Regions from separate parts of the Pseudomonas corrugata genome, predicted to be linked through region 1. Evidence: predicted binding sites of a transcription regulator. Region 1 holds the regulator's gene; each other region holds the start of a gene.
The links. Region 1 encodes FliA, which starts transcription of late flagellar genes. Its sites were predicted from a motif close to CTAAAGTTTNNNNNNNNNNNGCCGNTAA; they were not measured.
Positions count from the first base shown of each region.

Region 2: a site for FliA is predicted at 4,899-4,926, ahead of QZH45_RS13895 (methyl-accepting chemotaxis protein). Genes of this name have one in related genera too.
Region 3: a site for FliA is predicted at 3,732-3,759, ahead of QZH45_RS25765 (methyl-accepting chemotaxis protein). Genes of this name have one in related genera too.
Region 4: a site for FliA is predicted at 2,581-2,608, ahead of QZH45_RS17215 (methyl-accepting chemotaxis protein). Genes of this name have one in related genera too.

Region 1 is NZ_CP130434.1:2,060,170-2,067,477, forward strand. Features, by position in the region: gene flhA (flagellar biosynthesis protein FlhA) at 1-760, shown strand, start outside; gene flhF (flagellar biosynthesis protein FlhF) at 772-2,121, shown strand; gene fleN (flagellar synthesis regulator FleN) at 2,237-3,067, shown strand; gene fliA (RNA polymerase sigma factor FliA) at 3,064-3,807, shown strand; gene QZH45_RS09305 (chemotaxis response regulator CheY) at 3,974-4,345, shown strand; gene QZH45_RS09310 (protein phosphatase CheZ) at 4,364-5,152, shown strand; gene QZH45_RS09315 (chemotaxis protein CheA) at 5,177-7,308, shown strand, end outside.
Region 2 is NZ_CP130434.1:3,087,494-3,094,801, reverse strand. Features, by position in the region: gene QZH45_RS13915 (ABC transporter ATP-binding protein) at 1-760, shown strand, start outside; gene QZH45_RS13910 (flavin reductase family protein) at 802-1,287, shown strand; gene QZH45_RS13905 (LLM class flavin-dependent oxidoreductase) at 1,318-2,361, shown strand; gene QZH45_RS13900 (TonB-dependent siderophore receptor) at 2,550-4,661, opposite strand; gene QZH45_RS13895 (methyl-accepting chemotaxis protein) at 4,965-6,761, shown strand; gene QZH45_RS13890 (YbdD/YjiX family protein) at 7,179-7,308, opposite strand, start outside.
Region 3 is NZ_CP130434.1:5,766,642-5,773,949, forward strand. Features, by position in the region: gene QZH45_RS25750 (DUF1780 domain-containing protein) at 1-72, shown strand, start outside; gene QZH45_RS25755 (DUF3094 domain-containing protein) at 171-344, shown strand; gene QZH45_RS25760 (NAD(P)/FAD-dependent oxidoreductase) at 426-1,724, shown strand; gene QZH45_RS25765 (methyl-accepting chemotaxis protein) at 2,051-3,676, opposite strand; tRNA gene QZH45_RS25770 (tRNA-Pro) at 3,823-3,899, opposite strand; tRNA gene QZH45_RS25775 (tRNA-Lys) at 3,994-4,069, opposite strand; tRNA gene QZH45_RS25780 (tRNA-Pro) at 4,075-4,151, opposite strand; tRNA gene QZH45_RS25785 (tRNA-Asn) at 4,159-4,234, opposite strand; gene clpB (ATP-dependent chaperone ClpB) at 4,544-7,108, opposite strand; gene pgeF (peptidoglycan editing factor PgeF) at 7,239-7,308, opposite strand, start outside.
Region 4 is NZ_CP130434.1:3,848,634-3,855,941, reverse strand. Features, by position in the region: gene QZH45_RS17220 (saccharopine dehydrogenase) at 1-303, shown strand, start outside; gene QZH45_RS17215 (methyl-accepting chemotaxis protein) at 538-2,532, opposite strand; gene QZH45_RS17210 (GNAT family N-acetyltransferase) at 2,656-3,600, opposite strand; gene QZH45_RS17205 (phenylacetate--CoA ligase family protein) at 3,597-4,871, opposite strand; gene QZH45_RS17200 (acyl-CoA reductase) at 4,926-7,308, opposite strand, start outside.

The DNA of each region.
Region 1 (7,308 bases):
GCTCAACGGCATTACCGCCAAGGATCCAGCTTTTGGCCTTGAAGCGGTGTGGATTGAAATCAGTCAGCGGGCCCAGGCCCAGTCCCTCGGTTACACCGTGGTGGACGCCAGTACGGTAGTTGCGACCCATTTGAACCAGATTTTGTACAAACACTCCAGCGAGCTGATTGGTCACGAAGAAGTCCAGCAATTGCTGCAGGTGCTGGCCAAAGGCTCGCCGAAGCTGGCCGAAGAGCTGGTGCCCGGCGTGGTTTCGTTGTCGCAGTTGCTCAAGATTTTGCAGGCGCTGCTGGCCGAACAGGTGCCGGTACGTGACATCCGCAGTATTGCTGAAGCCATCGCCAACAACGCATCCAAGAGTCAAGATACCGCCGCCATGGTGGCTGCGGTGCGGGTCGGCGTATCCCGCGCAATCGTCCAAAGCATTGTAGGCACTGAGTCGGAGCTGCCTGTGATCACGTTGGAGCCAAGGTTGGAACAGATATTGCTCAATAGTCTTCAGAAGGCAGGGCAAGGCTCGGAAGAGGGCGTTCTGCTGGAGCCAAGCATGGCCGAGAAGCTGCAACGTTCGTTGATCGAGGCAGCCCAGCGGCAGGAGATGCAAGGCCAACCGGTGATCTTGCTGGTGGCGGGTCCGATTCGTGCGATGCTTTCGCGATTCGGTCGCCTCGCGGTTCCGGGGCTGCATGTGCTGGCGTACCAGGAAATACCGGACAACAAGCAAGTGACCATTGTTGCGACAGTAGGGCCCAACGGCTGAGGTAGTGGGTTATGCAAGTGAAGCGTTTTTTCGCCGCCGATATGCGTCAGGCCATGAAGCTGGTTCGTGACGAACTGGGCGCCGAAGCAGCCATCATCGGCAACCGCCGGATCGCCGGCGGTGTCGAGCTGACGGCTGCTCTGGACTATAAGCTGTCTGCGCTGGCCCCGCGGGTTCCGAACATGGAGCTTGAGGATGAGCTGCGCAAGACCCAGTCGCGAATCGCAAGCGCCCAGGCCGAATTGAGCCTGCGCAGCAGCGAAGGCGAGGCTGTCGCGGGTACCAATCGTCAATTGTTTGCCGGTCAGCCGTTGACCGCAGGCCTGCCGCTGACCGCTGCCGAACCGCTGATCGAGCCGACCCCGGCCGAGCCGCGTCGCCCTGCGCCTGCCCCGGCCGCAGCGGCGCCTGGTGTCGATCCGCGTGCGCTGGACTCGATGCGTTTCGAACTCAACAGCCTGCGCGAGCTGATGGAAGTCCAGCTCGGCTCCCTGGCCTGGAACCAACTGCAAGGCAGTCGTCCAGCCCAGGCCAACCTGTGGCGCCGCCTGCAACGCATCGGCCTGTCCGGCCCGCTGGCCCGCGACCTGTTGGCGCTGATCAACGATATCCATGAACCTCGCCAGGCCTGGCGCATGCTGCTGGCGCATCTGGCGCGCATGATCGCCACGCCGGAAGTCGAGCCGCTGGAAGAGGGCGGGGTGATTGCCATGGTCGGCCCGGCCGGCATGGGCAAGACCACTACCTTGGCCAAGCTCGCCGCCCGTTATGTACTCAAGTACGGTGCCCAGAGCATTGCCCTGGTCAGCATGGACAGCTTCCGTATCGGCGCCCAGGAACAGCTCAAGACCCTGGGCCGGATTCTCAACGTGTCGGTGACCCATGTGGATCCGGGTCAATCCCTGGCCCAGGCGCTCGAACCTCTCTTGCGCAAGCGCGTCGTGCTGATCGATACCGCAGGCTTGCAAGCCAGCGATCCGGCTCTGCGCATGCAGCTTGAAAGCCTGGCCGGGCGCGGCATCAAGTCAAAAAATTATCTCGTGTTGGCAACCACCAGCCAGAAACAGGTTCTAACCGCCGCCTACCACAGCTACAAACGCTGCGGATTGGCCGGTTGCATCCTGACCAAGCTGGACGAAACGGCAAGCCTGGGCGAGGTATTGAGCCTGGCGATCGGTCACGATCTGCCGGTGGCGTACCTGACTGATGGACCGCGGATCCCGGATGATTTGCATCTGCCGCGTCGCCACCAACTGGTCAGCCGTGCCGTGAGTGTGCAAATGCAGGACGAACCCAGCGAAGAAGCCATGGCTGATATGTTCGCTGATATCTACCACAGCCCGACCAAGCAGGTTGGCTGAGGTAATCATGAATATTTTTTGTACCTACATCGATGGTCTGCCAGGCAATGTTCCGTATGTGAACGCGCAGCCAGTAATGTGGCCTCCGTCTAAGTAAGACAGGTAAAGAACGAACATGGGCAGCATGCATCCCGTACAGGTGATCGCGGTGACCGGCGGCAAAGGTGGCGTCGGCAAGACTAACGTGTCAGTGAACTTGTCCCTGGCTCTGGCAGAGCTTGGCCGACGGGTCATGCTGCTGGACGCCGACCTGGGCCTGGCGAACGTCGACGTGCTGCTGGGGCTCACTCCCAAACGCACGCTGGCGGACGTCATCGAAGGCCGGTGCGAGCTGCGCGACGTACTGTTGCAGGGGCCGGGCGGGATTCGCATCGTGCCGGCGGCTTCCGGCACCCAGAGCATGGTTCATCTGACCCCGGCCCAGCACGCTGGCCTGATCCAGGCATTCAGCGACATCGGCGACAACCTCGATGTGCTGGTGATTGACACGGCGGCGGGTATCGGTGATTCGGTCGTCAGCTTCGTGCGCGCCGCCCAGGAAGTGCTGCTGGTGGTCTGCGACGAACCCACCTCCATCACCGACGCCTATGCCCTGATCAAGCTATTGAACCGCGACTACGGCATGAACCGCTTCCGCGTCCTGGCCAATATGGCCCAGAGCCCCCAGGAAGGGCGCAACCTGTTTGCCAAGCTGACCAAGGTCACCGATCGCTTCCTGGACGTTGCCCTGCAGTACGTCGGCGCCGTGCCGTACGACGAGAGCGTTCGCAAGGCCGTCCAGAAGCAACGTGCCGTCTATGAAGCTTTTCCCCGTTCCAAATGCGCGCTTGCGTTCAAGGCTATCGCCCAGAAGGTGGATACCTGGCCACTGCCGGCCAATCCGCGCGGGCATCTGGAATTTTTCGTCGAGCGTCTCGTGCAACAAACAGCAGGGCCCGTGTTATGACAGCCAGCGGTTACAACCACCTCTACAAAAAATCGGCACGGGACGCCCAATACGAGTTGATCGAGCGTTACGCGCCCCTGGTCAAGCGCATTGCCTATCACTTGCTGGCGCGGTTGCCGGCCAGTGTCCAGGTCGAAGACCTGATCCAGGCGGGCATGATCGGCTTGCTCGAAGTGGCGAACAAATACGACGCGAGCAAGGGTGCCAGTTTCGAGACATACGCAGGCATTCGCATTCGCGGCGCGATGCTCGACGAAGTCCGCAAGGGCGACTGGGCACCCCGTTCGGTGCACCGCAATACCCGCATGGTCAGTGACGCCATTCGCGCTATTGAAGCGAAAACCGGACGAGACGCTAAAGATCACGAAGTTGCGGCCGAACTCCAGTTGAGTCTCGATGATTATTACGGGATTTTGAACGATACCTTGGGCAGCCGCCTGTTCAGTTTCGACGACCTGTTGCAGGACGGCGATCATGAAGGGCTGCACGAGGATGGCGCGAGTACTCACATGGAGCCTGCGCGTGACCTGGAAGACGAACGTTTCCAGAGCGCGCTGGCCGATGCGATTGCCAATTTGCCGGAGCGTGAGCGACTGGTCTTGGCGCTGTACTACGACGAAGAGCTGAACCTCAAGGAAATCGGTGAAGTCCTGGGGGTCAGCGAATCGCGGGTCAGTCAGTTACACAGCCAGTGCGCCGCCCGTTTGCGGGGGCGTTTGGGGGAGTGGCGAGCGCGCTGACAGTCGGTGCGGGGAGGTTGCGAACAGGGTTTGCGTGGCACGCGTTGCGCAGTCTCGATCCGTTGTGTCCCGCACCGTTGTCGAATGCTGTACCGGATTGATTGAAATGGCGCGTTCAGGTGCTGCACGCGTTTAAGACTGCTTGGAGGTCGAATTGGACAAGAACATGAAAATCCTCATCGTTGATGACTTTTCAACGATGCGGCGGATCATAAAAAACCTGTTGCGTGACCTTGGGTTCACCAACACGGTCGAGGCTGACGATGGCACCACTGCCATCCCGGTTCTCAACAGCGGGAGCATCGACTTTCTGGTGACTGACTGGAACATGCCCGGCATGACCGGTATCGACTTGCTGCGCCATGTGCGCGCTGATGAAAAACTCAAGCACCTGCCGGTGCTGATGGTCACCGCCGAAGCCAAGCGCGAGCAGATCATCGAAGCGGCCCAAGCCGGTGTGAACGGCTATGTGGTCAAACCCTTCACGGCCCAGGCGTTGAAAGAGAAGATCGAAAAAATCTTCGAACGCATCGGTTAACGGCGCCACGGGGGAGCTATGGAGAATAACGAAGCTTCAATGGGCGATTTCGAATCGACCCTGAAAAAACATGCCCGCGAACTGGTCGACAGCCTTGAAAAAGGTCGTTTCGGCGATGCTGTCCAAATGATCCACGAGCTCAATCAGACCCGGGATCGTGGTCTGTACCAGGAAGTCGGCAAGCTCACCCGTGAACTGCACAGCGCGATCGTCAACTTCCAGATCGATCCGAACATGCCCCAGGCCGAGGAGGTCTCGCAGATCACTGACGCGACCGAGCGGCTGTCCTACGTAGTCAAACTGACCGAGGCTGCCGCCAACCGCACCATGGACTTGGTGGAAAGTGCCACGCCTCTGGTCAACGGCCTTGGCGATGAAGCCCAGGCCTTGAGCGTCGACTGGGGCCGTTTCATGCGTCGTGAAGTAGGCGCGGAAGAATTCCGGGAGCTGGCACGTCGGGTCGACGGTTTTCTGACACGCAGCAGCGCCGATAACCGCGCGGTCGCGAGCAACCTCAACGATATTCTGCTGGCTCAGGACTATCAGGACCTGACCGGCCAGGTGATCAAGCGCGTCACCCAATTGGTCACCGAAGTCGAAAGCAATCTGCTCAAACTGGTGTTGATGGCCAGCCAGGTCGACCGCTTTGCGGGCATCGAACACGACCGTGAAGCGATGCTTGCTGAAAAAGATCCACAAAAACATCTCTCTCAGGGTGAAGGTCCGCAAATTCATGCCGATAAAAGAGAAGACGTTATGTCCGGTCAGGACGATGTGGACGATTTGCTGTCCAGCCTTGGATTTTAGCCCTGTTTTAGGAGCACCCCATTAATGAGCTTCGGCGCCGATGAAGAGATCCTTCAGGATTTCCTGGTTGAGGCCGGCGAGATTCTAGAGCAACTGTCCGAGCAATTGGTCGAGCTGGAAAGCCGACCGGATGATGCGGATTTGCTTAATGCAATCTTTCGCGGTTTCCACACTGTAAAAGGAGGCGCCGGCTTCCTTCAGCTCAACGAGCTGGTGGAGTGCTGCCACATTGCCGAGAACGTGTTCGACATCCTGCGCAAGGGTGAGCGTCGCGTGGATTCGGAATTGATGGACGTGGTGCTCGAAGCGCTGGACGCGGTCAACAGCATGTTCAGCGAGGTGCGTGACCGTTCACCGATCACCGCCGCCACCCCTGAGTTACTCGCTGCGCTGTCGCGCCTGGCCGAGCCGCAATCGGCTGACGAAGTCGCTCCGGTCGAGACCGCGGTTGAAGAACCCGTCGCCGAGGAGCCAGTCGCCGAGGAATCGGGCGATATTACCGATAACGAATTTGAACAGTTGCTGGACTCCCTGAGTGCCGTCAAGGCCGAAGCCCAGGCCCAGGCCCAGGCTCCTGTCGCTGCTGCGCCCGCCGATAGCGGCGTGGCCAGCGATGAGATCACGGATGCGGAGTTCGAGTCGCTGCTCGATCAACTGCACGGCAAAGGCCAGTTCGCCGTCGATGCGGTTGTCCCGACGACAGCCCCTGCCGCGCCGAAACCCGCGGGCGACAGCTCCGACATCACCGACGATGAATTCGAAGCCTTGCTCGATCAGTTGCATGGCAAGGGTACTTTTGCCGTTGATGCCCTGGAGTCGGCCATTGCCTCCTCGCCGGCTCCGAACAAGCCTGCCGCCGCAGCGGCCGGCAGCGACCTGATCACCGATCAGGAATTCGAATCGCTGCTCGACGATTTGCACGGCAAAGGCAAGTTCAGCGAAGTCGGCACGGCCTCTGCCGCGCCAACTGCCGCTCCGGCAACCAAGGCGGCGCCAAAACCTGCTGCCAAGGCACCGGAACCCAAGGCCGAGACGCCGGCACCGGCTCCCGCACCCAAGCCTGCTGCCGCAGCTGCGCCTGCCCGTGCACCGGCCGCGTCTGCACCGGCAGACAAACCAACCAGCGAAGCCGAGACCACCGTTCGGGTCGATACCGCGCGTCTGGACGAGATCATGAACATGGTCGGCGAACTGGTGCTGGTGCGTAACCGCCTGGTGCGCCTGGGCCTCAACAGCCAGGACGAAGCCATGTCCAAGGCCGTGTCGAACCTCGACGTGGTCACGGCCGATCTGCAGACCGCCGTCATGAAGACCCGGATGCAGCCGATCAAGAAAGTCTTCGGACGCTTCCCGCGTCTGGTACGTGACCTGGCTCGCCAGCTCAAGAAAGAAATCAATCTGGAACTGGTGGGTGAAGAAACCGACCTCGACAAGAACCTCGTCGAGGCCTTGGCCGACCCGCTGGTCCACTTGGTGCGCAACGCGGTCGACCATGGCATTGAATCACCGGAAGAACGTGAAGCCGCGGGCAAGGTCCGTAGCGGTAAGGTGATCCTGGCCGCCGAGCAGGAGGGCGACCACATCCTGCTGTCGATCTCCGACGACGGCAAAGGCATGGATCCCGAGGTGCTGCGTGCCATCGCCGTCAAACGCGGCGTGATGGACAAGGACGCCGCCGACCGCCTGAGCGACACAGAGTGCTACAACCTGATCTTCGCCCCCGGCTTCTCGACCAAGACCGAAATTTCCGACGTGTCGGGTCGTGGCGTGGGGATGGACGTGGTGAAAACCAAGATCTCCCAGCTCAACGGTTCGATCAACATCCACTCGGTCAAAGGTTCTGGCTCGAAGATCCTCATCAAGGTCCCGTTGACCCTGGCGATCATGCCGACCCTGATGGTGATGCTGGGCAACCAGGCGTTTGCTTTCCCTCTGGTCAACGTCAACGAGATTTTCCACCTTGATCTGTCGCGCACCAACGTGGTGGACGGCCAGGAAGTGGTAATCGTGCGAGACAAGGCGCTGCCGCTGTTCTACCTCAAGCGCTGGCTGATCAGCTCCGCGGCGCATGTGGAGCAGGGCGAAGGCCATGTGGTAATCCTTTCGGTGGGCACCCAGCGGATCGGCTTCGTCGTTGACCAGCTCGTGGGCCAGGA
Region 2 (7,308 bases), 1.0 Mb from region 1:
GCTGGTGCAGCTGGAGCAGTTTGCCCATCGCCGGCCTTCGCAACTCTCCGGCGGCCAGCAGCAACGGGTCGCCATTGCCCGGGCGCTGGTTTATGAACCACGCATCCTGCTGATGGACGAACCCCTCGGAGCCCTGGACAAAAAACTCCGGGAAGATCTGCAGGATGAACTGCGCCAGTTGCATCGACGTCTGGGCATCACCATCGTCTACGTGACCCACGACCAGGAAGAAGCCATGCGCCTGTCCCAGCGCATCGCCATTTTCAGCCACGGCAAGATCGTTGGCCTGGGCACCGGTTATGACCTCTACCAGAACCCGCCGAATGCCTTTGTCGCGTCGTTCCTGGGCAACTCCAACTTCCTCAAGCTCAAGGCCCAGGGCAACGCGGTGGCGACCTTCGATGGCCAGTCGCTGTCGATCCGCCTGACCGCGGGCCTGCAAACCGACCAGGACGTGCTGCTGATGGTACGCCCGGAAAAAGCCGTGGCCCTGAGCACCGAACAGGCTGCTCAAGCGCCATTGGCAGCCGGCTGGAATGAAGTCTCGGCCAAGGTCGTCGAAGTGCTGTTCCTCGGCGAAAGCCAGACCTGCAGCGTGGTGACGTCCGGCGGCACCGCCATGACCGTCAAGGCCCTTTCCGCCGCCGGCATGCCACTCAAGGCCGGCGACCCGGTGCGTGTGCGCTGGGCCACTGCCGATGCGTGTGTCTACACCCAATGGGCCGAGAGCGACCTGAACAAAGCCGCCGGTGCTCATTGATGAACACGAAGTCATTACCGCCTGCGTACGAGGACTGTTAAATGATTGATGCCAACGTTTACAAACAAGTCATGGGTTCGTTCCCGTCCGGCGTGACGGTCATCACCACCCTTGATGACGACGGGCAGATCGTCGGCCTCACCGCCAGCGCCTTCAGCTCGTTGTCGATGGACCCGGCCCTGGTGCTCTTCTGTCCCAACTACAGCTCCGATTCCTACCCGGTGCTGATCCGCAACAAGCGCTTCGCCATCCATTTGCTCTCCGGCGGGCAACAGAACGAAGCCTATGCCTTCGCCCGCAAAGGCAAGGACAAGGCCCAGGGCATCGAATGGACCCTGAGTGAGCTGGGCAACCCCTTGCTGAGCAACGCCACCGCCATCATCGAATGCGAACTGTGGCGTGAATACGAAGGCGGCGACCACGCCATCATGGTCGGCGCCGTGAAGAACCTGATCGTGCCGCAACACACCCAAGGCCCGCTGGTTTATTGCCACGGAAAGATGGGCGCCCTGCCCGTCCTCGCCTGAACTGATCGTCAATCATCAAGAGATAGCGCCATGAAATTTTCCCTGTTCGTACATATGGAACGTTGGGACGAAAGCATCAGCCATCGCCAGCTGTTCGAAGACTTGACCGAACTGACTCTCATAGCCGAGGCCGGTGGTTTCAGCACCGTCTGGATCGGTGAACACCACGCGATGGAATACACCATCTCGCCCAGCCCGATGCCGCTGCTGGCCTATCTGGCAGCCAAGACCAACACCATTCATCTGGGCGCCGGCACCATCATTGCGCCGTTCTGGCATCCGTTGCGGGCAGCCGGTGAATGCGCATTGCTGGACGTGATCAGCAACGGACGCATGGAAGTCGGCCTGGCGCGCGGTGCTTATCAAGTGGAGTTCGACCGCATGGCGGGCGGCATGCCAGCGGCCTCCGGCGGCCAGGCACTGCGGGAAATGGTTCCGGCGATACGGGCACTGTGGCAAGGCGACTACGCCCATGACGGCGACATCTGGAAATTCCCGACCTCCACCAGCGTGCCCAAGCCGATCCAGAAGCCGAACCCGCCCATGTGGATCGCGGCCCGCGACCCGGACTCGCACAACTTCGCAGTCGCCAACGGTTGCAACGTCATGGTGACGCCATTGATGAAGGGCGACGAGGAAGTCCTCGACCTGAAGAACAAGTTCCAGAACGCGCTGGACAACAACCCCGGCATACCGCGCCCACAATTGATGGTACTGCGCCACACCCACGTGCACTCGACCGACAATCCCGAAGGCTGGAAAGTCGGCGCCAAGGCCATTGCGAAGTTCTACCGCACCTTCGACGCCTGGTTCGGTAACAAGGAAACCCCGGTCAACGGCTTCCTGGCGCCAAGCCCGGAAGAAAAGTTCGCCGGTCGTCCGGAGTTCGAACTCGAGAGTCTGCACAAGACCGCCATGATCGGTACTCCGGAAGAAATCATTCCACGCATCAAGTACTACCAGGAACTGGGCGTCGACGAGTTCAGCTTCTGGTGCGACAACAGCCTGCCCCATGCGGAGAAGAAGAAATCCCTGGAATTGTTCATCAAGCACGTGGTGCCGGCGTTTCGGTGATCGCGCAGTGCAGTCAGGACGCTATCGCGAGCAGGCTCGCTCCCACAGGGGATTAATGGAGCACCCAGAGCAAGTGCATATCATGCAAACCAATGTGGGAGCGAGCCTGCTCGCGATGGCGGCCTGAAGGAAAAGATGCTCCATGAGATGCCCGGACTTGAAGGCCCGGGCATTTTTTGTTTCAAGGATCAGAAGGTCATGCTGGCACTCAGGCGCGCGGTACGCGGTTCCCCGACGGCGACCTGCAGTTGGCTACCGGTGGAGGACGGGTAGTACTGCTTGTCGAACAGGTTGTCCACGTTCAGTTGCAGCGAGGTCTTGTGCCCGAATACCGGCGACTCCCAGCGCAGGAAGGCATCGGCCACGGTGTAGCTGCCCAACCAGAATTCGTTGTCGTTGTTGGCAGCACGCTCGCCGACGTAGCGAGCGCCGGCACCAGCGTGCCAGGCGCCGAATTCGGCGGGTACACTCAAGTGATGCGACAGGTACAGGCTGGCGGTGTGCTTGGGCGCGTCCGCCAGGCGATGGCCTTCGTCGTCCGGGTCGTCGAGGATTTCCGTGTGGGTGTAGGCGTAGGTGCCGATCAGGTCCCAGCGTTCGGCGAGACGTCCGGTGACGTCCAACTCCAGGCCTTGGGAGCCGACTTTGCCGGCGGCTTCCGCGACATTATCCACCACCGTCACTACATTCGTTTTAACGATGTCGAACAGGGCGAGATTGATATTCAGCCCAGGCAGAGGATCATATTTGGCACCGATTTCATAACTGCGCCCTTCCTCCGGCTTGAAAGTGCTGAGGTTGTCATCGACGGTATCGTTGGGTTTGAACGAACGGCTGTAATTCCCGTACAGGGACAAGGTTTCGTCGGCTTTATAGACCAATCCCAGAAACGGAACAAAGGCATCGCCGTTATCGTCGCGAACAGGCACTCGCTTGATCATTCCCGTTTCACTGAACTGGTCGTAATGCTGGTAGCGTCCGCCAAACACCAAAATCCAGCGGTCATCCAGGTGCCAGTTGTCCTTCAGATAAACGGAGCTGGAGGTCAGTTTGTTACTCAAGTTGCTTTGCGCAGCATTTATCTTGCTTGGCTCTGCCAGACCACCATAAACCGGCGCGGTGATATCGAACCCTCCTTGTGCAGTGCCACGGTACGTCTTGCCTCGGTATTGATCGGACACCTGATTATCGACACCGATCAGCAGATCATGGCGCTGGCCGAACAGCTCCTGCTTGCCCATGAAATCCCAACTGACGTAGCGGGTTTCGTCGTCGTAATGAGCGCCGTTGGCCTTTCGGCTCAATAGATTTCCCGTCAGAACGTCGGGCTGCGCAATCGAAAGACTGTACCGATCATTGTTCCAGCCATAAGTCACGCGAGTCTTCCACGCCTCGCTCAGCTCATACTCGAAACGTGCCGTCGCCGTCTCGCGAATCCCCACGCTCTTGGCCCAGCGCTCGTCGAGGCGCTTGTCATAATCGATATCCGCCGGATGCCCATCGGTGAACACCGTCCCACGGTCGAACGGGTTGGAATATTCGTTGTACTCATAGCTCAGGTTTAACGAAGCCCGCTCACCGGTCCAGGCCAGGGACGGCGCGACCAGCGTGCTTTCATTCACGCCGTAGTTGCGCCAGTAATCTTCATGACCACGCTCGGCAATCAGCCGATACGCCAGCCCGGTATCGCCCACCGGCCCGGTGGTGTCCACGGCCATGGTGCCGCCGCCTTCGCTATAGGCCGAGCCGCTTAGCGTGGTGCTTTGGGTGTATTCGGGCTTTTTGCTGATGATGTTGACCAAACCGCCAGGCTCCAGCGCACCATACAACATCGAGGCGGGGCCCTTGAGCACTTCGACCCGCTCGGTGGTGGCGCTGAAGTTGTGCCCCAGGTTCGAACGCACGCCGTCGCGCAGGATCGAGCCGTCGTCGTTGGTGCCGAAACCACGCTTGATCAGCGAGTCCCGCGAACCACCCAGGGTATTGCCCTGGTTGACACCGCTGACGAACTTCATCGCGTCGCTCAGCGAGCGAACCTGATAATCGTCCAGCGTCTGCTGGGTCACCACATTGATCGTTTGTGCCTCTTCCTTGATCGGTACGTCGCTTTTGCTCGCGGTGCTGGCTTGCGATGCCGTGTAGCCCTCATCTTGTGTGATGCGGCTGCCCTGGATGTCCGTGGTGGGCAGTTCGAGTACGTCCTGTGCCCACAAAGGATTTGCGATGAAGCAGCAGGACAAGGTTGGTAATACACACTTGATGAAGACGTTGCGATTCGCGGGAGGGGTGGAACGATTCAAGACGCAGCACTCGTAGGGAACGTTAATGCGAGCGAATATACTTTGAGAATGATTCCCAGTAAATACTTTCTATGGTCCTTATAACCACGCCCAACCCCTGTAGGAGCGAGCCTGCTCGCGATAACGGTGCATCAGTCACAGCCTGTCTGGATGGAAGTCCCTCATCGCGTGCAGGCTTGCTCCCACAAGTCCTCCGTACACCAAACAAACGAAGTGATATCAAAACGCCCTGCCGCACTAAAGCTTTGGCCTTTGCGGTCGAATGTATTCCATTGAGAGGTTTCTTTGCCCAGGAGCTATGGCATGCAGACGTTGAAGGCTTTGTACGAGTCCATCGAAATGCAATTCTTCGATACGCTCACCAGAAAACTCTCAAGCCTTTTCCTGCTGGTCGCCGTCAGCGGGTTGCTGTACTGGGTGGCCCTTAGCGCCCGCACCGAGATTGTGTTGCAGTTGCGCAGCGCGCAGCTCGACGCAGCCCTGCTGGGGCTGATCGAAAGCCGGCTCGACAGCCTGACCCAGGCCCTGCTGTTCGGTGCGCTCCTGACGCTGGGCATGATCAGCTTCATGGTCTGGTACTTCCGCCATCTCATCGTGCGCCCCGTCACCGCCATGACCCGGGCGCTGGAGGAGATCGCCAACGGTGAAGGCGATCTTTCCAGGGACCTGCCATTGGTGACCCACGACGAAATTCGCGTGCTGGCCAGCACCTGCAACCGCTTCCTGGCCAAGCAGCGGGAAATCATCAGCAACGTCCAGGCCCTCACCGTGCACATCGCCGTCGAATCGGCGCGCTCGCTCAAGAACATCAGCGATTCCAGCGACAGTGCCACCCACCAGGCACGCTTCGCCAAGGAAGTGATGGAGCAGAGCAACTCCGCCGTGGACCGCATCGAAGAAGTCTCGCGCCAGACCCAGGGCATCTCCAGTACCACCGCGCAGAACCTGAACATGGCCCGTGACTCCTATGCCGAGCTGCTGGAAGTGACCGGCAACATCGGCGAGATCGCTGGCAGCCTCAATGAGTTCGCCACACTGGTGAGCGCCTTGAACCAGCGTTCCTCGAGTATCAAGTCCATCGTCGGGTTGATCCAGCAGATCTCTGCCCAGACCAACCTGCTGGCCCTCAATGCCGCCATCGAAGCCGCCCGTGCCGGCGAGAGTGGCCGGGGTTTCGCCGTGGTGGCCGATGAAGTGCGGACTCTGGCGCAGAACGTCAGCCGGGCCACGGACGACATCTCGCGCAACATAGACGCCATGCTCGAAGAAGTCGGTTCCACCCATGAACAGACCACTCAGATCAGCCACAGCGCCAGGGAAACCAAAAAAGTCGTGGAACGTGCCTCCGGCCATTTCGAGAGCATGATCGTCGACTTCGAATCCACCAACGGCAAGCTGGCCGATATTGCCGGGCACATCCAGCAGTTCGCCGATGCCAACACGGGTATCAACGACCGGGTCACTCAGATCCATGCCGACAGCCAGTCGATCGACCAGCGCATGCAGCACTCGGCAACCGCCACCCGGGACCTGTCCGGTGTCGCCGAACGGGTGCAAGCACTGCTGGGCCGGTTCGTGCTCGGCCACGGCAAGCTGGATGCGGCCATCACCCGAGCCAGCCAATGCCGCGACATCCTCCAGGTACGCCTGGAGGCGCTGCAACTCGAGGGTCTCAACCTATTCGATCAGAATTACCAGTTGGTCTCCGGTACCGATCCCAAGCAGTACATGACCGGCTACACCGAACGCTTTGCCCAGGTCTGCCAGGAAGCCTGCGACGCCCTCACCCGCAGCACACCGGGCGGCAAGGTCTCGTTCATCGTCGACACCAAGGGCTACTGCCCGGTGAACAACAGCTGGGTCTCGAAGCCACCCACCGGCGACCGCGCCGTCGACCTGCCGGTGTGTCGCAACAAACGGATCTTCAACGACCCGATCGGCCTGCGCGCAGCGGGCAACGTCCAGCGCTTCCTGCTCCAGACCTACCTGCGCGATACCGGGGAAATCATGACCGAGATCGATGTCCCGTTCTTCTTCGGCGGCCGCCACTGGGGCAATCTGCGGGTGGGGTTCGATGCGGCGGTGTTGCTGGCGGAGTGAGCGTTAGCCAGCAAGAAACATTGTGGGAGCGAGTTTGCTCACGATAGTGGTGGATTAGTCACTATCAATATCGACTGACCCGACGCCATCGCGAGCAGGCTCGCTCCCACAAGGAATCGGTGACAGACACAAAAACCTGAGCCCGCCCAGAAACAACTGTGGGAGCAAGGCTTGCCCGCGATAGCAGTGGATCAGTCGACATCTTCATCACTGACACCACGCCTTCGCGAGCAAGCCCGCTCCCACAAGGGATCGCTGGCGGACGCACATCCTGAGCCCACCCAGAAACAACTGTGGGAGCAAGGCTTGCCCGCGATGCTGGCGCCTCGGTCTACAGTGATACCGAGGCGATGCTGTCGCGGGCAAGCCTTGCTCCCACAGGCTTCCACACAGGGGGATTACCTCAGGGCCGCCAGGTCAGCAGCACTTCGGTCCACCCTTGCCACCGTAACGGGCCTCCTGGCGTTCGCGGAAGAACGCCTCGTAGTCCATCAGCGGTTTGTCCGGGTGCTTGGTTTGCATGTGCTCGACGTAGTTGTCGTAGTCG
Region 3 (7,308 bases), 2.8 Mb from region 1:
CCCGACGCGCCGGACTTCCTGCGAGGCAACCTGGGGCGCAGCATCGTGTTTGATGTGGGGATCAGCCTGTGAATCATCACCGCGTCCACCGAACGGCTATGCTGTTCGCAGCCACAAACAATCCCCTGTAACGTACACGCACTTCGCAACGTCTACCTGACGAGGCCTTTATGACCAGCCGCCTGAACCCTGACGACCAGAAGCATGTCGAAGAGTACCTGCAACTGTCCCAGCACCGAGTCGAGCGCCGGCCTTTCCGGCCGTGGATGCTCCTGGTGGTGGTACTGGCCGTGACGATCGGCCTGGGCCTGTTGAGCCGACTGATCAGTTACCTGACGCTATGAGCTGCCTGCTATCGAGGGATACGATACTGGCACTCGCGAGGGTAACGGCACCGATTTCCTTTAGCCTTGCGAGATATCCCCATGACTCATCGTATTGTCATCGTTGGCGGCGGCGCCGGCGGCCTGGAGTTGGCTACCCGTCTGGGTAAGACCCTGGGCAAGCGTGGCACGGCCAGCGTGATGCTGGTCGACGCGAACCTGACCCACATCTGGAAACCCCTGCTGCACGAAGTCGCGGCCGGCTCCCTGAATTCCTCCGAAGACGAACTCAACTACGTCGCCCAGGCGAAATGGAACCACTTCGAGTTCCAGCTCGGGCGCATGAGCGGCCTGGACCGCGAACGAAAAAGTATCCAACTGGCCGCCACCTATGACGAAGCCGGCGTGGAACTGCTGCCGGCCCGGGTGCTGGGCTACGATACCCTGGTGATTGCCGTCGGCAGCACCACCAATGACTTCGGCACCGAGGGCGCAGCGCAACATTGCCTGTTCCTCGATACCCGCAAACAGGCCGAGCGCTTCCATCAGCAATTGCTCAACCATTACCTGCGCGCCCACGCCGGCCAGACCGATGCCGTGGAGCGGATCAGCGTCGCCATCGTCGGTGCCGGTGCCACCGGCGTCGAACTGGCGGCCGAGCTGCATAACGCCGCCCATGAGCTGGCGGCTTATGGGCTGGACCGGATCAAGCCGGAAAACATGCACATCACCCTGATCGAAGCCGGGCCACGGGTGCTGCCGGCATTGCCGGAGCGTATCGGCGGGCCCGTACACAAGACCCTGGAAAAGCTCGGGGTCAATGTCATGACCAACGCCGCGGTCGGCCAGGTGACGGCCGACAGCCTGATCACCGTCGATGGCAAAGTGATCGACGCCAGCCTGAAAGTCTGGGCCGCCGGGATTCGCGCACCGGAATTCCTCAAGGACATTGACGGGCTGGAAACCAACCGGATCAACCAGTTGCACGTACTGCCGACCCTGCAGACCACCTGTGACGAGAACATCTTCGCCTTCGGTGACTGCGCCGCCTGCCCGCAACCGGGCAGCGATCGCAACGTACCGCCCCGCGCCCAGGCGGCGCACCAGCAGGCATCGCTGTTGGCCAAGTCTTTGAAGCTGCGGATCGAAGGCAAGGCGTTGCCGCATTACAAGTACACCGACTACGGCTCGCTGATCTCGCTGTCGAGGTTCTCGGCGGTGGGCAACCTGATGGGTAATCTCACCGGCAGCGTGATGCTCGAAGGCTGGCTGGCGCGGATGTTCTACGTGTCGCTGTACCGCATGCACCAGATGGCGTTGTATGGAATGTTCCGTACGGCCATGTTGATGCTGGGCAGCAAGATCGGACGCGGGACCGAGCCGCGGCTCAAATTGCACTGAACAACAGTCGTTGCCTGAAACACCGTTTTCGCGAGCAGGCTCGCTCCCACAGGGTCTGGTGGCGTAGGCGGATACCGCATACACCCAGACCCAATGCGGGAGCGGGCAAGCGCTAATGCAGTCAGTTAAGCCACAAACCTGTGGGAGCAAGCTTCACTCCCACAGGTGTTGCGTCGTTTGATCCTTAACTGACTGGCATTAGGGCGAGCCCGGGTCCCACAGGGTTTGATGATGTATACAAATGCTGCATCCACCCCGAATCCCATGTGGGAGCGTGGCTTGCCCGCGAAGACGGCGGTGCAGTCGACGCAAGTCTCCTCCTGCACTCAAACCTGAAACCGCTGCACCATCGTGCGCAACGAGTTCGCCAGTTGCGACAGTTCATGGCTGGACGCGCTGGTCTGGTCTGCGCCAGTGGCCGAGCGCACCGACAGATCACGGATGTTCACCAGGTTGCGATCAACCTCGCGGGCCACCTGTGCCTGCTCTTCGGCCGCGCTGGCGATCACCAGGTTGCGCTCGTGGATTTCGCTGACCGACGCGGTGATGGTCTGCAATGCCTCGCCCGCCCGTTCCGCCATCGCCAGGGTGCTGGCAGCGCGGGCCGAGCTGGCCTGCATGGAATCCAGGGCCTGGGTGGCGCCGCTGCGCATGCCCTGGACCATCTGTTCGATTTCCTGGGTCGATTGCTGCGTGCGGTAAGCCAGCGCCCGCACTTCATCAGCCACCACCGCAAACCCTCGACCGCTTTCGCCGGCCCGGGCCGCCTCAATGGCCGCGTTGAGAGCCAGCAAATTGGTTTGCTCGGCAATGGCCCGGATCACGTCCAGGACCTTGCCGATATCCTGCGACTGGTTGGCCAAGGATTGCACCAACCCACCCGTCACCTGCACGTCACTGGCGAGGGCGCCAATCGCGTCAACCGTGTCGCTGACCCGCTGCTGTCCGAGGGATGCCGACTCACTGGACTGACGCGTGGCGTCGGAGGTGGAAACTGCGTTGCGCGCCACTTCCTCTACGGCAGTGGTCATTTCGGTGACGGCCGTGGCGGCCTGGTCAATTTCGTTGTTCTGCTGTTGCAGGCTCTGGGTGCTGTCGAGGGTGACGGCGTTCAGCTCATCGGCTGCCGTTGCCAGCTGCGCCGCCGAACCACTGATGCTCTGCAGCGTATCGCGCAGGTTTTTCTGCATGGTCGCCAAGGCCTTGAGCAAGCGGCTCACTTCGTCATTGCCATGGGTCTCGATCGGCCGGGTCAGGTCACCTACAGCCACGCTTTCCGCGGCGCTCAGCGCTTCACCCAGGGGTTTGACGATGCTGCGCGTCAACAACATCGCCAGGACGACGGTAGCCAGGGCGGCCAAGACGATGAACAGGCTGACGATCATCCGGGAACTGGCGTAATGCTCCTGAGATTTCTGGCTCTCGATGGACACCTGTTTGGAAAACAGCTCCGCCAGGTCATTGAGTTGCTTGCCGGAACCGTCCACGACGGTTTTCATGTCCACCAGCAGCAATTTGATCAGTTCGTCGCGGCGCCCCTGCTCCGCGAGGATGAAGGATTGCGCGATACCTGCGCGGTAGGCGGCAAACGTCTGCTTGAACTGGTCGTAGAGCGCTTTGCCTTCAGGGGTCACGACGAGCTTTTCGTAACTGGCGATTTTTTCGCTCAGTTCCTTGTCACGGACATCCATTTGCCCACGGTAGACCGAGATGTTCTTGGGGTCTTGGTCCAGGGCCATGCGCAGGGAGATGGTTCGAATGCGCAGCATCCACTCGCGAATCTCGTCACCGCCGCGAATGCTCGGTAGCCACTGGGTTTCCACCGCGACCTCACTGTCGCGAATACTCGACATCTGCCCCAGCGCAAACACCCCCAGCAGTGCCACCAGCACGGCGATCAAGGCAAAACCCAGCGCCGCACGAGGGGCGATATTCAGTTGACGAAGAAACATAACGGGCGCCTTTTTTGTTATTGGCCTGAGATGGGGCCATGCCCCTGTCGGTGGGCTATCGGCTAGTTGTACGATAACTTAAGACTTGCGGCATTTCGCGCAGACAAAAAAAATCCCCGTATCTTTCGATACGAGGATTTTCAGTATGGTCGGGGTAAGGGGATTCGAACTCCTGACATCCTGCTCCCAAAGCAGGCGCGCTACCGGACTGCGCTATACCCCGGTAATAAAAAGGCGACCTTTGCAAGTCGCCTTCCTCGATCAGCGCTTTTGGCCTCTGATCTTAAGATTCGATTCCAGCGAACTGGTCTCAAAAATGGTGGGTCGTGTGGGATTCGAACCTACGACCAATTGGTTAAAAGCCAACTGCTCTACCAACTGAGCTAACGACCCAAATATGGTCGGGGTAAGGGGATTCGAACTCCTGACATCCTGCTCCCAAAGCAGGCGCGCTACCGGACTGCGCTATACCCCGATTGAAATGGCTCCGTGACCAGGACTCGAACCTGGGACCCAATGATTAACAGTCATTTGCTCTACCGACTGAGCTATCACGGAACTGATATTTCAAGTTGCAACCTTGAAGCTTGATTGAATCCAGCTTCAACCTCTTCTACCCGTTTGCATCGCTGCGTTCGTGTGTCTGAGGCGCGCTATTCTACAATCTTAAAAACCTCTGTCAACCCCTTAAATTGCTTTCAAGACAATGATTTGCAACTTATTTTGGATTCCTTCTCAGGGAGAAGTGACCCTAGGGGTGACTGACTGCGGGGCGCACTTTACAAGCCTTTTCCTTTGAGTTCAACGGCCTGATGAAAAAAATGGCCTCGCAATGCGAGGCCAGTCGGTCAACAACGGTGCAGCCTGTCAGTTGAAGACGATTTCGTCGTTTTCCACCGTTCCGGTTACGGTTTCACCTGGCATGAAGCGACCCGACAGGATCAGCTGCGCCAACGGGTTTTCGATCCAGCGCTGGATGGCCCGCTTCAACGGCCGTGCCCCATAGACCGGGTCGTAACCCACGGCAATCAACTTATCCAGGGCCTCGTCGCTCAGTTGCAACTTCAGCTCGCGCTCGGTGAGGCGGCTGCGCAGGCGACCCAGCTGGATCTCGGTGATACCGGCAATCTGATCGCGAGCCAGTGGCTCGAAGATCACCACCTCGTCGACCCGGTTGATGAACTCCGGCCGGAAGTGCGTAGAAATCGCGTCCATCACCGCAGCCCGTTGCCCCTCGCGATCCCCCACCAGTTCCTGGATCTGCGCCGACCCCAGGTTGGAAGTCATCACGATCACGGTGTTGCGGAAGTCTACCGTGCGCCCGTGGCTATCGGTCAGACGGCCGTCTTCCAACACCTGCAGCAGAATGTTGAACACATCCGGATGGGCCTTCTCGACCTCATCGAGCAGGATCACCGAGTACGGCTTGCGTCGTACGGCCTCGGTCAGATAACCGCCCTCTTCATAGCCGACATAACCAGGCGGGGCACCGATCAGCCGGGCCACGGAATGTTTCTCCATGAACTCGGACATGTCGATGCGTACCATCGCCTCCTCGGTGTCGAAGAGAAACTCGGCCAGCGCCTTGCACAGCTCGGTTTTACCGACACCGGTCGGGCCGAGGAACATGAACGAACCACTCGGCCGGTTCGGGTCCGACAACCCGGCACGGGAGCGACGCACGGCATTGGCGACCGCCACGACCGCTTCGTCCTGGCCAATCACGCGCTGGTGCAGCAGGCTTTCCATCTTAAGCAACTTGTCGCGCTCGCCTTCGAGCATCTTCGACACCGGAATACCGGTCCACTTGGAGACCACTTCGGCGATTTCTTCCTCAGTGACCTTGCTGCGCAGCAACTGGTTATCACTCTTGCCGTGCTGGTCGACCATCTGCAGGCTGCGCTCCAGGTCCGGGATCACCCCGTACTGCAGCTCGGCCATGCGGTTGAGGTCACCCTTGCGGCGGGCCGCTTCCAGCTCCTGGCGGGACTGTTCGATCTTTTGCTGGATCTGCGCCGAACCCTGGACTTCGGCCTTTTCCGAATTCCAGATTTCCTCGAGATCGGAGTACTCGCGTTCGTGACGAACGATTTCTTCCTGCAATCTCTCCAGGCGTTTCTTCGCCGCTTCGTCGCTTTCTTTCTTCAGGGCCTGGGATTCGACCTTGAGCTGGATCAGGCGCCGCTCCAGGCGATCCAGCACTTCCGGCTTGGAGTCGATTTCCATGCGGATCCGGCTGGCAGCCTCGTCGATCAGGTCGATGGCCTTGTCCGGCAACTGGCGGTCAGTGATGTAGCGGTGGCTGAGCTTGGCCGCCGCGATGATCGCGCCATCGGTGATCGCCACTTTGTGGTGAACTTCATAGCGCTCCTTGAGACCACGCAGGATAGCAATGGTGTCCTCTTCGCTCGGCTCATCCACCAGTACTTTCTGAAAGCGCCGTTCGAGGGCCGCGTCCTTCTCTATGTACTGGCGGTACTCGTTGAGCGTGGTCGCGCCGACGCAATGCAACTCGCCGCGGGCCAGCGCGGGCTTGAGCATGTTGCCGGCGTCCATCGACCCTTCGCCCTTGCCGGCGCCGACCATGGTGTGCAATTCGTCGATGAACAGAATGATCTGCCCTTCCTGCTTTGACAGCTCATTGAGCAGGGCCTTGAGCCGCTCTTCGAATTCGCCCCGATACTTGGCACCGGCAATCAGCGCCCCCATGTCCAGGGACAGCAACCGCTTGCCCTTTAGGCCGTCCGGTACTTCACCGTTGATAATCCGCTGGGCCAGGCCCTCGGCAATGGCGGTCTTGCCCACCCCTGGCTCACCGATCAACACCGGGTTGTTCTTGGTGCGGCGTTGCAACACCTGGATTGTGCGACGGATCTCGTCATCGCGGCCGATCACCGGATCGAGCTTGCCTTCCTCGGCACGCTTGGTCAGGTCAACGGTGTATTTATCCAGCGACTGACGGGACTCTTCGTGGTTGGCGTCATTGACGGCTTCGCCACCACGCAGGTTATTGATGGCATTCTCCAGGGCTTTCTTGCTCACGCCCTGGCCGAGCAGCAACTTGCCCAGCTTGCTGCTCTCGTCCATGGCGGCGAGCAGCACCAGTTCGCTGGAAATGAACTGGTCACCCTTCTGCTGGGCCAGTCGATCGGCCTGGTTGAGCAGCCGCGCCAGATCCTGGGACATGTTCACGTCACCAGTCGGGTTCTGGATCTTGGGCAACTGGTCGAGTTCCTTCGCCAACTCTTTTCGCAGGCTGTTGACGTCGAAGCCCACCTGCATCAGCAAAGGCTTGATGGAGCCGCCCTGCTGTTCGAGCATGGCCTGCATCAAATGCGCCGGTTCGATCCCGGGATGGTCCAGGCCGACGGCCAGGGACTGGGCATCGGACAGCGCCAATTGCAATTTGCTGGTTAAACGGTCAATACGCATAAGGTCACCTTCCTTTTGAGCAGGCCGGACCGAAAAACATCCTGAATGAAGAAACCTGCCAGATACCGTTATAGATGTGGACGATTCTGGAAGATTCAAGCAGTGCGCTATTGATGCAGATCAGAGAAGTCTAGCGTTCAATCCAGACCAGGGAGGCGAAGCGACCGGTACGCGGGCTGCGACGGTAGGAAAAGAAGCGG
Region 4 (7,308 bases), 1.8 Mb from region 1:
ATCGGGCTGAGCTCGACCCGGCGCCAGGGTGGACCCCTGTCGACAGAGATCATCATCGAACTGGCCGGCGAGGACCAGAAGGGCGAAGCTTTGCGTACACGTCACGCACTCGTCCACCCAGCGGGCACGGCACCGCTGACCGGCCTCAGTGTCGCGTTGCTCCTTGAACGGCTGCTCGGCCTGGACGGACAGCCACCTACCGCGCCGGGCCTTTATTTTCCTTATCAATTGCTGAACGCGACGACGTATCAACAACGCCTGGAACAGGAGGGGGGCGTGTTGCGCGAGCTGACGGTGTCATGATTCAGTCTCCCGGCGACCAATGCGCCGTCTTCGCGAGCAAGCCCCACACATTGGGTTCGGGGTGTACGCAGCACCTGCATACGCCGCCCACCCCTGTGGGAGCCGGGCTTGCCCGCGAAGGCGGCGGTACAGTCCGCAGTTGTGTGACAGACCCTCCGCCATCGCGAGCAAGCTCGCTCCCTCGAGGAGACCACGCTGGCCGGGGCTCGCCCGCGAGCAGCGTGGCCGCAGTTCTCAGCGAAGCTTGAACCGCCCCATGATTGCATTCACCCGACTGTTGGCTTCCAGCAGTTGCCGGGTGTTGTTTTCGCTCGCCAATCCGCCTTCCACCAACTCCTCCACCATATGGCGGATCTGCACCATGCTGCGGTTGATTTCCTCGGTCACGGCGCTCTGTTGTTCGGCGGCGGTGGCGATCTGCGTGCTCAGGCTGTTGATCTGGCCGACGGAGCCGGCCATTTCATCCAGGCCGGTGTTGACCCGGGAGGTCGCGTCGGCAGCCGACTGACAACTGGCCTGGGTATTTTCCATCGCTGAAACCGATGAACTTACGCCCTGGGTCAGGCGGGTCAGCATTTCGTTGATTTCCGAGGTGCTGGCCTGGGTGCGGGCGGCGAGGGCACGTACCTCGTCGGCCACCACTGCAAAGCCGCGGCCTTGCTCGCCGGCCCGGGCGGCTTCGATGGCGGCGTTGAGTGCCAGCAGGTTGGTCTGTCCGGCGATGGCACCGATCACACCGAGGATCTCGGTGATGCGTTGCGCATCCTGCTGCATGCTCTCGACCTTGCGGGTGGCGCTGGCAACTTCATCGATCAACGCCACCACGCTGTTGGAAGCCTCACCCACCACGACGCGAGAGCGGTCGGCATGTTCGTTGGCGCGCTGGGTGAACGCAGCCGTTTCGGCGGCGTTCTGGGCCACGCTTTCGGCCGTGGAGCTCATCTGGGTAATGGCCGTCACGGTCTGGTCGGTTTCCGAGGCATGACGCATCAGGATCTCGCTGGTATGGGCCGAGGTCCGCTGCAGGTTGTCGAGGCTCGACGCCATGGCGCCAGTTGCCTGGGTGACTTCACTGATCATGTCTTGCAAGTAGATGATGAAGCGGTTGACCGAATGACCGATCGCTCCCAGTTCGTCCTCGGCACGGATGGTGATGCGCCGAGTCAGGTCTGCATCGCCGGTGGACAACGCATCGATGTTGCCCTTGAGTACCTTCATGCGGCCGGTCAGTTGGCGGATTGCGTACAACTGCATCAGCACCAGAAGGATGACCATCGGGATCTGCAGCAGGCTGAGGGTGCTCAGTACGTCATCGCGCTGGGCGGTGATCAGGCGGGTTGGCAGGGCGGTGGCGAGGAACCAGGGCGTGCCTTCGATGGGGCGCATGAAGAAGGTGCTGGCTTCGCCCTTGTTATCGAACTCGACCCGCTGCAACGGCTGGTCGCGGTGATCCAGGCCCGCCTTGACCTGAGCGGCAAACGGCGAAGTGGCCGCCAGTTCGCTGATGTTCTTGAGCACGATAGGACCGCTGATGCGCGAGCTGTTGCTGATGATCTTGCCGTCGGCTTCGACAATCAGCATTTCGGCGTTCAGGTCGGCTTCCTTGCGCGCCACCAGGTCATTGAAGAATCCCAGGGTCACGTCGATGGTGGATACACCATAAGGCACGCCGTTTTTCTGGATGGCCATGGCGCAGTTGGTGCGTGGTTCGGCGCTGGCGTCATCTTTATAGGCGGCGGCCCAGGCGCATTTGCCGGGTGGGGTGGCCATGCCGCCTTTGTGCCAGGGTTGTTCATAGTAGTTCGGCGCGGCGTCGCTGTTCCAGAACGTATTGACCACCAGTTTGCCGGAGCCGTCGCGGTGCCAGAAAGTGCTGAACTTGTTGCGTCCTTCGGCTCGCTGGTTGGGCAGCGGCCAGATCCCGCCACCGAAGACTTTCGGTTCGCCGTATTGATCCACCAGGCCCGGGAGCACCTTGTCGATGGCGTCGCTGTCGAGCAACGGAATGGTCTGGGTGATGCTGCGTTGCTGAGCCTGCACTTTGTTCAGCTCGCCCTGGATCTGCTCGGCGACTTCGCCGATGCGATTGAGCGCCACTTGCTCTTCGGTCTGGCGCAGCTTGGGCGCGACCAGATAGCTGATGCCAACGACGGTCAGGATGGACAACACCAGGATGAACAAGATCAGGAACAGCGTGTAGCGAGCCTGAATGGTGCGAAATGAGGGCATTGGACAGTTCCTTGCTCGAAGGCATGTTTCGGGGCGGTAGACGTATCTGTATCGGCGCCTCACCCAAGCGCTTGAATGTCGCACGCTTGGCGAGGATTACCGTTCGTCGCCACCGTTTCCCCGTCACGCTGCCGAGCTGGACCGCGTGCCTCTCCAGTTCTGCGTATGGAGTTGCAGTTCATCGTGCAGTCGTTGCATCGGTCCCGCATGCAGGTCGAGCGGACGAGTCAACGCACCACGGTGAAACAGCACCTGCCAGTTCAGCTCGCCTTCGACGGGCATCAGACCGGTAAAAATGAATCCTGCAGCCATCAACCGCCGGTAATCCTCGGGGAACTGTTGGCGCAGTCCGAGTCGTAGCGCGATCGACCAGTGGACCGGCAAGCGTTGCAGCTGCCTGGCCAGATGTTTGCTCATGTGTCCGGCGACAACGTCGACACGCCCAGGTAATGAGCTGATTTGCAGAGGCTGCATCGGGTCGGGTATGTCGTCAAACGTGGTGCCGAACTGTGAAACCAAGGGCGCCATCAGCCATTGGCATGGGGCAGGCCAGTGCACGGCCGGTAACGGCCGTTGATGGCCGCCCATCAACTGGCAGCCGATCACAATGGTCTCGGCTTGGTCCGGGACGAACGGCGAGGGCACATGGTCGGGCATCAGCCCGATACCATGGAAACCGAGTCGTTGTGCCAGTCGTTGGCTGTAGGGGTGGCTGGTGACCTGTTTGATGGAGAGCCTGACGAGGCCAAGACCTTCACAACGATCCAATAGTTGCCAGCCCAGACGGGTCGCGATCTGACTGCCTTGCAGCGCCGGGTCCACTGCCACCAGCGCCAGTTCAGCGTCCTCCCGGTTCGCGGCAGGGCGGCACAACGCGGCGTGGCCAACCACTCGGTCCCCTATCACGGCAACCATGGAAAACCAGTGTCGATGCTGGTTTTGCTGGCAAATCATGTGGGGCACGTAGACGTCCGGCGAAACGTAGTGATCGCCGTATACCCGTCGGAACAGTTCGCTGGTGCCGACGGCATCGGCGGGCCTGAATGTCCTGATGACCAACGCACTCATCCGGGGCGTCTCGCTGCCATCGGGCCATAGACCCGACGGTCGATGACCTGCAGGTGCTTGCCGGAGCGTGGATGGCGCTCCAAGTCCTGCGCCTGGCAGGCTTGCACTTGCAGGTTGAGTTGATCAATGCCCGGGTGCTGCTGGATCAACGCGAATTTCAGCACCTGGGACAGTGGTTCGCAGATGTCCGACGGAGCGTCGGGTACCCATTTGAGCACCACACGATCATTTTTTTCGACGGGCTCGATGATCAGTTGCCATTGAAGTTCGCCGCCAATGCTCTGGATGATCTCGCCAATGTGTTGCGGGAACAGCGACGCCACGCCGACCCGCACCCGCTGGCTCTGCGCGCTACGCCCGGCCAGTTCGAACTTGCGCCGAGGGGTGCCGACAGGCTCGCGCCAGCAGGCCCGATCACCCACTGGATAGCGCACCATCGGCATCAGGGTCCGGGTGAAGTTGGTCACCACCAGGTCGCCGGGGCGATCGCAGGCCTCGATGACCTCGCCGCTCACTTCGTCGATGATCTCTACCCGGGTCTGCTCGTCGAATACGCGGTGCTCGCCGAGCAAGCAATCAGGTGTGCTGGCCCCCACCAGCCCGGCGTCCACGCTGGCATAACCGATGGACGCGAAGCGTGCCTGGGGGAAGGCTTTTCTCAACAGCGGAAGTTGGAACTCGAACAAATGCTCGCCGCCGAACAGCACGGTGCTGATACCGGGCAGCGTTCGCCCCTGCCGGTTCAGATGGCTGGCAATGGCCAGCAGATGGGCCGGTACGCCCGCCAGCACGGTGATGCGGTGTGCAGTGACGGCGTCGGCCAGCGCATCGGGATCTATCGACCCGGTGAACGGGAACTCGGTAATCGGGAGATCAACCCGGCAGAGAGCACCATGAATAAACAGGAAGCTCGCATACAGGTCCCCCGAAAAGAACAGATTGGCAATTCGATCGCCTGTTTCAAGCTGGGTGGACAGATCGCGTGCGAAGCAATCGAGCATCCGCTGCCATTCCTTATGGGTGTACACCGACAGCTTCCCCTGGCTGGTGGTGCCACCGGTTTTATAGATCAGTGCGTCCGTGACGGGCCCGGTCAATACCTCCCAGGTGTCCAGGTCATGACTGCCGCGCCAGTAATCGCTGGCGTCGACAATCGGCAGGTCCTCAAAAGCGCTGCCTTGCGCAGGTAAATGCGTCCAGTGTTTCTGGTAATACTTTGAATGCAGGCGAATATGGCCAAGCCATTGTTCAGATGGAAAGGAAGGGCTCATCAGGGGGGCTCTCGGGCTATGAAGTTCGCTGGATAAGGCGCAGGCGAAGGGCTGTCAGTCGGGGCGTCTGTTATCAATCACCAGCGGGACCTTGCCGCTGTGTCTGGATTGTTCGAAACATTCGGGCGCACAGCGTTGGACTTCCAGTATCAGTAGTGCGGCATCGACTGATGCGCACAGCGGCTGCAGTACCAGGACCCTGCGCCGTACCGTTTCGGCTTCGCCGTCGGCGCGGATAAGCATCCGCTCATAGCCGCCGCTGTCGTGATCGAGGACGATTTGAATGGGCACCTGGGCCAACTCGACCAGTTCCCGGGTATTGACGGATTCCGTGGCCACACGCAGCACGCGGCCATGGCGCTGTCGCAGCTCGAACCTGGGCGACTCCAGGCCACAAGGGCAAGGGCCTGGCATCCAGCGTCCGCAATCGCCGACGTCGTAGCGTTGGAGAGGTTGCACCTGGCGCTGTCGGGAAGTGAACAGCAGGCGACCGATTTTCCCAGGGGCGACCGATGCATCTCGATCCAGATCGATGATTTCCAGGTGTTGAATATCGTCCATCAGATGGAACACGCCATCTTCGCTCGCGGCGCAGGCATGGCCAAGGGGGCCGGCGTCCACGCTGCCGTACAGGGCCGAGCGAATGCTCGTGACACCGCAAGCCAGGAACAATTGCCGAGTGGCTTGTCCCAGGTGCTCGCCACCCAACAGGATCTTGCACACACCGCCGTAGCCTTGAAGGGTTTGCCTTTGGCTGGAGAACAGACGGTGCAGCGTGCTCGGCATGCCGATCAGTGTGTTGACGCCATGGGCGACGATCATCCGGGCAATTTCATCGAACGCCTCGTCTGTTGGTGCGCCCATGGGGTAATGCACGACCCCCATCTGTTCAAGTATTTTCGAGAAGCTGAAAAAACCGCCGTAGAGGTTGCCCCCGTAGAACAGGTTCATCACCCGGTCGTGCGCGGGGTCCAGGCCGGCCGCACGCAGTCCGTCGGCGGCGGCACGCATGTGGCGGTTAAAATCGCGATAGCTGTAGCACGACAGCACAGGCTCGCCGCTGCTGCCGCCGGAACGGAAGAACAGTTGCGCCTCGGGGCCGATGGGCAGGGACATGAAGCCTGCCTTGTCCATGATCGGCGTGGAAGGACTCACCGATATCGGTGCTGGAGCAGTGTCCAGGGTGACACGATGACTCGCGACATGGGACTCAAGGCCGACCGACACCCGCCTGCTCAGGCGTTGCAGTGCGTAAACGCCGTCATGAGGCTCGCCGTCATAACCCTGCTGGATTTCACGGGTTGCCGAGACCCGGGACACGCCGGCGGCTATCAAACGCCGGGTCAGTCCTGGCGCCTGCTCCGGTTCACAGATGAGTGCGCAGCTTTGCAATACGTTACGCCAGGGCAGCAGCGTCTCGGTCAACGACGCTTGGGGGACAGGCCGCAGCAGCAGCGTGCGGAACAACGGCGACGGCGCCAGGTTGCGATGATGTTCCCAGAGGATGCGCCAGCCATCACCGGGCCAGACCTGGCCTGAATGTCCCGCGAAACTCTGGTCCAGGCGGGCGAGTGCCGTTCGGGTGGTGATCTCACAGGCTTCGGCCGTGGTGAGCGTCAGTGCTGGCCACCGTCCGGCCCTTCGCTCGAATGCGGCGGCCAGGGCACCGCCCACTTGCTCCATCACGACGGGTTCGTCCGTGTCGACCAACAGCCATTGCGGGCTGGAGCAGGCTTGCTGGTCGAGGCGGCAGACTTCATCCACCAGGCGATCCAGTGCTTGGGGAGTGGCGGCGCGAGGCGTGATATAGGCGAAGCTGACGCGATGCCCCCAGTCGATCCAGCGGCACCCACTTGGGACCTGTTCGCGCAGGGCCTTGAGCGCCGTCTCGCCACCCCAGGCGCTGACACCTTGCGCGAGGGCGAAAAGGCGCTGGCTGTCATGGTGGGAAACCGGCAGCACCGCCAGGTAATCGCAGAGCCGGCCACTGCTGTCGCACGCCAGAAAAGCCGCCAGCAGGCGCGCCGTCAATTCCCCATCCCGTGTGCTCGGGCGTATCCAGTTGATATTGCCCGCCAGCAGGCTTTCCAGAGCTGCGCAGAACGCCAGCAGCGGTGCGTTGCTCGGCGTGACATGCACCACCAGGCCCAAGGGCTGCCAGCTTTCAAAGGGGCCATCGCTATAGTCAATGCGCCGCAGCGAGCGAGGATCCGGTCCCAGCTCCCGTGCAAGTTTCAAACTCAGGTGCTCGCGGCCGCAGAATGCGATCAGTGCCTGGCGTTGTTCCTCGTCGAGGAACGCCTCCCGTCCCGCGCGCAGCCATTGGGCGAATGCCTCGGCGCAGTCGAGCACGTTGTCGTTCGAGGGCGCCGAAGCCAGGAGGGCGGGCAATTGCGCTTGCAGGCGTCCCAGGGTCTGGTCGAGTGTCAGGCTCTCA